2 regions of the Streptomyces sp. NBC_01717 genome follow, and region 2 is predicted to be linked to the other one. Evidence: predicted binding sites of a transcription regulator. Region 2 holds the regulator's gene; the other holds the start of a gene.
The links. The regulator HspR, encoded in region 2, represses chaperone genes until heat shock. The targets are predictions, from matches to a motif close to TTGAGNNNNNNNNNCTCAA.
Positions count from the first base shown of each region.

Region 1: dnaK (molecular chaperone DnaK) is a predicted target of HspR. The motif match lies at 1,730-1,748, and genes of this name have one in related genera.

Region 1 covers NZ_CP109178.1:8,980,939-8,984,351, forward strand. Annotated here, with positions in the region: gene dnaK (molecular chaperone DnaK) at 1-1,680, opposite strand, end outside; gene OHB49_RS40590 (hypothetical protein) at 2,460-2,831, shown strand; gene OHB49_RS40595 (CsbD family protein) at 3,379-3,413, shown strand, end outside.
Region 2 covers NZ_CP109178.1:4,522,263-4,525,675, forward strand. Annotated here, with positions in the region: gene OHB49_RS20445 (helix-turn-helix transcriptional regulator) at 1-527, shown strand, start outside; gene OHB49_RS20450 (LuxR C-terminal-related transcriptional regulator) at 765-1,784, shown strand; gene OHB49_RS20455 (heat shock protein transcriptional repressor HspR) at 1,821-2,267, opposite strand; gene dnaJ (molecular chaperone DnaJ) at 2,269-3,413, opposite strand, start outside.

The DNA of each region.
Region 1 (3,413 bases), 4.5 Mb from region 2:
GATCTCGGCGGTGTCCTCGCCCTTGAGCTTCTCCTTCAGCTCGGTGAGCGCGTCCTCCACCTCCGTCTTCACGTCACCAGGGATCTTGTCCGTATTGTCCTGCAGCAGCTTCTCGGTCTGGTAGACCAGGGACTCCGCCTGGTTGCGGGTCTCGGCGGCCTCGCGACGGCGGTGGTCCTCCTCCGCGTACTGCTCGGCCTCCTGCACCATGCGGTCGATGTCGTCCCTGGGCAGCGAGGAGCCACCGGTGACGGTCATCTTCTGCTCCTTGCCGGTGCCGAGGTCCTTGGCAGCGACGTGCATGATGCCGTTGGCATCGATGTCGAACGTGACCTCGATCTGTGGGACACCACGCGGGGCCGGTGGCAGACCGGTCAGGTCGAAGACGCCGAGCTTCTTGTTGTACGCCGCGATCTCGCGCTCGCCCTGGTAGACCTGGATCTGCACCGACGGCTGGTTGTCGTCGGCCGTCGTGAAGGTCTCGGACCGCTTGGTCGGGATCGTGGTGTTGCGCTCGATGAGCTTCGTCATGATGCCGCCCTTGGTCTCGATACCGAGGGACAGCGGCGTGACGTCGAGGAGCAGAACGTCCTTGACCTCACCCTTGAGGACACCGGCCTGGAGCGAGGCGCCGATGGCGACGACCTCGTCGGGGTTCACACCCTTGTGCGGATCCTTGGAGGTCAGCTCCTTCACCAGCTCGGTCACTGCCGGCATCCGCGTCGAACCGCCCACCAGGATCACATGGTCGATGTCCGACACCTTGATCCCGGCGTCCTTGACCGCGTTGTGGAACGGACCCTTGCAGCGCTCCAGGAGGTCCGCGGTGAGCTGCTCGAACTGCGCACGCGTCAGCTTCTCGTCCAGGTGCAGCGGGCCCTCGGCCGACGCCGAGATGTAAGGCAGGTTGATCGTCGTCTCGGTCGCGGACGACAGTTCGATCTTCGCCTTCTCCGCGGCCTCGCGGAGACGCTGCAGCGCCATCTTGTCCTTGGACAAGTCAACGCCGTAGCCGTTCTTGAACTGCTTCACCAAGTGGTCGACGATCTGCTGGTCCCAGTCGTCACCGCCGAGGTGCGTGTCGCCATTGGTCGCCTTGACCTCCACCAGGCCCTCGCCGATCTCCAGCAGGGATACGTCGAAGGTGCCGCCGCCGAGGTCGAACACGAGGATCGTCTGTTCGTTCTCCTTGTCCAGGCCGTAGGCCAGCGCCGCGGACGTCGGCTCATTGATGATCCGCAGCACGTTCAGGCCCGCGATGTGGCCCGCCTCCTTGGTCGCGGTGCGCTGGGAGTCGTTGAAGTACGCCGGGACGGTGATCACCGCGTCGGTGACGTCCTCCCCGAGATGCGCTTCGGCGTCCCGCTTCAGTTTCTGCAGCACGCGCGCGGAGATCTCCTGCGCGGTGTACCGCTTGCCATCGATGTCGCCGGACTCGGGAAAACGCCACTGCGCCTCTCCCATGTGCCGCTTGACCGACCGCGCGGTGCGCTCGACATTCGTCACTGCCTGCCGCTTGGCGATCTCGCCGACGAGCACCTCACCCGTCTTGGCGAACGCCACCACCGACGGAGTGGTCCGCGCACCCTCGGTATTCGCAATGACCGTCGGCTCCCCGGCCTCGAGCACAGACACCACGGAGTTCGTCGTTCCCAGGTCAACGCCCACAGCCCGTGCCATCACTGCCTCCATTTCCCGGCAATGCTTGATGCTCTTCCATTGATAAAACCTGAGTGCATCTGGGTCAATTATGGTCCACCTCTCTGTCTGGATCGCGGCGGTCCACCTGGCATGGGTGCGCGTGAGCGAGCGGCTCGACGAGGCGGGCGGCGTCGCTGATGTCGATCGCACTCCGGGAGGGGGACGCCCTGACGCCGACAACCCTGCAATTCGGGGGCGAACCGGCTCGGAGTACCGGGCGGCCACGTGCTGATACTCCCTGTGGCCATTGTCCCCGTTCGCCGTGTCACCGGCCTGCTCGCCGGCGTTTCGACCCTGCGGGCCCTGATAGCCAGGGTCACCAGTTCCGCATCACCGAGAATCCCGCGGCCGATCGGTGTGAGTGCCGCGGCAGAGTGCGATGAATACGCCGCCTCGCCGACGATGTGATCAATCCCAAGGACCGAAGCCGCCACCGGGCTACAAAGGATGCGAACTCGGCCCGGTGGCCTCACTGACGCGAGAGGACATCCCGCCCGGCCGGCCCTGTGGACGACGGGACCGGAGTCGTCGGACATGCCTGTGGTCGTGCGGCGGCCCCGGAGTCGTCGTCGGCCGCAGAAGAGCCATCGAGCCCCGACCGGCATGGAATCCGCAGCCGTCGGCTGTTCCAGGGACGCCTTGCTGAGGAAATTCTCGACGGCGCGATGGAGACCAGGACCGCGTTCACAGCATTGCGAAGGGGCTTGGACGAGGCACCGGATCCGGCCGTCCTCGCAACACGACAATGAGGAGAGGTCATGGCGCGGGTGGAAGTGGAGGGCACCGATATCGTTGTTCGCCTCTCATGGTGGGAGAGGGCGGCGACACGCCACCGCGAGGTGCGGGTACCGGGATCGGCACTTCGCCGGCTGTATCTCGAGCCCGACTGGTGGCGGGCGCTCCGTGGTGGGCGCGGCCGGGGCACCTGGATTCCTGGACGGCTGTGCGCGGGCATCCGCCCACTTCAGGAGGGGCAGGACTTCGCGTTGGTACGGGCCGGCGGGCCGGTGCTGTGTCTGGAACTGCGCCGGTGTGCACCGTTCAGCAGGCTGGCGATCTCCGTCACCGACCCTGAGGCGGCGATGCGGGTTCTGCTGCCGCTGGTCCCGCGGGATCGGCTGGGAACGTGAGCGCCGGTCATTTGATGTCGCTGATCGGACCCTCCCTGGCCGACTCCTTCGTCCGACCGGGACATGAAGCCCGGCGGACTGTGCCCCACGGAGCCCGCCACCCGGACGGGGGGAATCGGCAACAGGTGCTGCCGCCTTGCGTCAGGGGACATGTAATCCCGGACAGTTCACTCTCCGCTACGCCGCATCGATTCCGACCGGGAACCGAGAGTTCGGTCCGGTGCCGATGCCCAGCACAGCGAATGGAGTTGCGACGGCCGCCGTCGCTGCCGGGGGGCGAATCGTCATCGGTGCCTCAAGGGCGCTTTCATCATCCGTAACCCCGACGGCGCCCTCTTCACCGTGTCCGACACGAAGGGCGGCGACCTCATTCAGCGTACTCAAGTCGACTGCGCCGACCAGGTGCGCGGCCGGCCGCGGGCGTGCGCCCCTACGACCCTTCCTCGCCGGACTGCTCTCATGCGCGCGGCACCTCACCGATTGCGGCCTCAGAGTGATCGGCGCAGGGTGAGTACGTCAGTCCCCCTCACAGTGAAGGACAGCATCGATGAGCAAGGCAAAGGCGAAGGCCAAGCAGGTCAA
Region 2 (3,413 bases):
CAGTGGAACGCGGGAACATGCTCACCCAGCGTGGCGTAGGCATGCGCTCCCTCTACCAGCACACCGTTCGGCACAGCCACGGAACCCTCAGCTACGCGGCGCGCATGGCCTCGGACAAGGTGGAGATCCGCACCCTCGAAGAGCTCATCGAACGGCTGATGATCTTCGACCACACGGTCGCATTCATCCCTGCCACGGACGACCGGCAAGTGGCGCTGGAGCTAAGACACCCGGGCATGGTGGAGTACCTCGTCAAGGTCTTCGAGCAGTTCTGGCGACGCGCGGTCCCGCTGCAGGAGGAGGTCCCCTACGAACCCACCCCCGAAGGAATCTCCGGCGTACGTCATTCGATCGCGAAGCTGCTGGTGGAGGGCCATGTCGACGAGGCCATCGCCCGCCGTCTCGGCATGAACGTACGCACCTGCCGCGCGCACATCGCCAAGCTCAGTTCCGCGCTCGGCAGCAACAGTCGTGCGCAACTCGGCTACCTCATAGCGCAGTCCGGGATCCTTGAGCAGGATCACTGACCCGCCACGTACATCGCCGCTGCGCAACCACTGTGTGTGTCGGTGTTCGACATGGCGTCCGACCTGCTTCCTTCGTGAAGGCGTGCCGTGACCGCGCAACGGGGGAGAACACAGCCACGACCCCACGACCCTTGTGCTCCCGAGGAGTTCATCACCCCCGACACGGCAACACTCCCCCAATGACTACGCTTCCACCACCGTCAGCTTGTTGCACTGTAAAAAGTGGGGGGCCCTCAGATGGCCGTAGACAGGGAAGTTCCGGTCCACCCGCATGATGCGCGAGAGCTGTGTGACTCCGCGATCCAGCTCTACGCCGAGGCGCTCCGCAAGGGGCGGATCCCACGCGCCGACCTCGCACCAGCCCCGTGCCTCATCGACATGGCCCTGGTCCACCCCGACCCCCGGGACGACGCGTGGATGCGCCCCGTGCCACCGTCCGCCGCCCTGGCACATCTGCTGCAGCCCGTCACCCGCGAGATCCACGAACGGATACGGCGCACCGCGGCCCTCGCGGACTCGCTGGCCCCCCTGGCGTCGGTGGTCAGTGAGGACCCCAACCTCGCCATCACCGTCATCGAGGGAAAGCCACAGATCAGGGCAGCCGTCGGCGACGCGACGGCGGGAGCATCGAGGGAGGTGCTGACGATGCAGCCAGGCAGCACCAGACCCTTCAATCAAATGCCGGAGGCGCTGCCCCGCGCCCTGTCCATGGTCGAGCAAGGGGCCAGCCTGCGACACATCTACCAGCACTCGGCCCGGTACGCTCCCCGACTCAAGGAGTACCTGGCCCAGGTCCCCGCGGACCGCCTCCAGGTACGCACCGTCGAACAGACCGTGGAACGACTGCTCATCTTCGACCGCGCGGTCGCCTTCATTCCCGCAAACGCCACGCGGGACGTCGCCCTGGAGATCCGCCACCCCGCCCTGATCCGCTTCCTGATCCAGATGTACGAGGTCCTGTGGGCGCAGGCCACTCCCCTCACCCAGCAACTGCCCACATCGGCCCCCGGCACCCCCGTCACCGCCGTACAGCGCAGCATCGCGCGCCTCCTGGTCGAAGGCCACGTCGACGACGCGGTGGCCCGCAAGCTGGGCATCAGCGTCCGCACCTGCCGGTCCCACATCGCCAAACTCATGCAGGCACTCGACGCCTCCAGCCGGACCCAACTGGGCGCGCTCATCGTCCGGTCGGGCATCGCTGAGCCGGACGGTGACGTCCGCACCGACGCGGAAGGCCCGCCACCCGTTTCCGGGTGACGGGCCTCGGCCGTCGTACGTACGCCGTAACCGCGCCTATTCCTTCGGCCTCTTCGGCCGCCAGACCACCAACGCACTGGTCTGCTGCACATCCTGATACGGCACCAGATCACGCCGGTACGACGCATGCACCTGCGCCTCGCGCTGCTGCATCGCCGCCGCCGCACCGTCCACTGCCGCGGAGAGTTCGGCGACGCGCTGCTGGAGCGCGGCCACCTGGTTCTCCAGCTCGATGATGCGCTTGATGCCCGCCAGGTTGATGCCCTCGTCCTGCGACAGTTGCTGCACGGTGCGCAGCAGCTCGATGTCGCGGGCCGAGTAGCGCCGGCCGCGGCCGGCCGTGCGGTCCGGGGAGACCAGACCGAGGCGGTCGTACTGGCGCAGTGTCTGCGGATGCAGGCCCGCGAGCTGGGCCGCGATCGAGATCACGTACACCGGTGAGTCATCGGTCAGTTGGTACGGATTACGTCGTCGGCCGTCCACATCATGCTCCCTTCGCGGCCTGGAACAGCTCCGCCCGCGGGTCCTCCCCCGCGGTCGCCTTCCGGTAGGCCTCCAGCGCGTCCTGCGCCTCGGGACCCAGTTCCTTCGGCACGGCCACCTCGACGGTGACCAGCAGGTCGCCCCGGGTGCCGTCCTTGCGTACCGCACCCTTGCCCCGGGCGCGCATCGTACGCCCGTTGGGGGTACCGGCCGGCAGTTTCAGGGTGACCGGGGGGCCGCCGAGCGTGGGGACCTTCACCTCGCCGCCGAGCGCCGCCTCCACGAAGGTGACGGGCACGGTGACCGTGAGGTTGTCGTCCCTGCGGCCGAAGACCGGGTGGGCGTCGACATGGACGACGACGTACAGATCGCCGGCCGGGCCGCCGCGCTCGCCCGGAGCGCCCTTGCCGCGCAGCCGGATCCGCTGGCCGTCGGAGACGCCCGCCGGGATCCTGACCTGCATGGTGCGCGACGAACGCGCCCGTCCACTGCCCTTGCAGACATCGCACGGGTCCTGGGCGATGAGGCCCCGGCCCTTGCAGTCCACGCAGGGATCGGTGAGCGAGAACCCGCCGCCGCTGCCGCGCGACACCTGGCCGGTGCCGACACAGGTCGGGCAGACCCTCGGGGTGCCGTTCTTGTCGCCGGTGCCCGAACACGCCTTGCAGGGCGCCTGGCTGGACATCCGCAGCGGGACCGTGGCCCCGTCGACCGCCTCGGTGAAGCTGAGCGTCACCTCGGACTCGATGTCCTGGCCGCGGCGCGGCTGCACACGTGTCCCCGCACCGCCGCCCCGGTTGAACAGGCCGCCGAAGACATCGCCGAGACCGCCGCCGCCACCGAAACCACCGGGGCCGCCGGCTCCGCCGCCCTGGGTGCCTCCGAAGAGGTCGCCCAGGTCGAAGTTGAAGTTGCCTCCCGCACCGCCGGGACCGGCCCGGAAGCCGCCGTTGCCGAAGAGGGCGCGCGCCTCGTCGTACTCCTTGCGCTTCTTGGAGTCGCCGAGGATGTCATTGGCCTCGGAGATCTCCTTGAAGCGCTCCTCCGCCTTGTCGTCGCCCTTGTTGGCGTCGGGGTGGAACTCGCGGGCGAGCTTGCGGTACGCCTTCTTGATCTCTGCGTCGGTGGCGTCCTTGGGGACGCCGA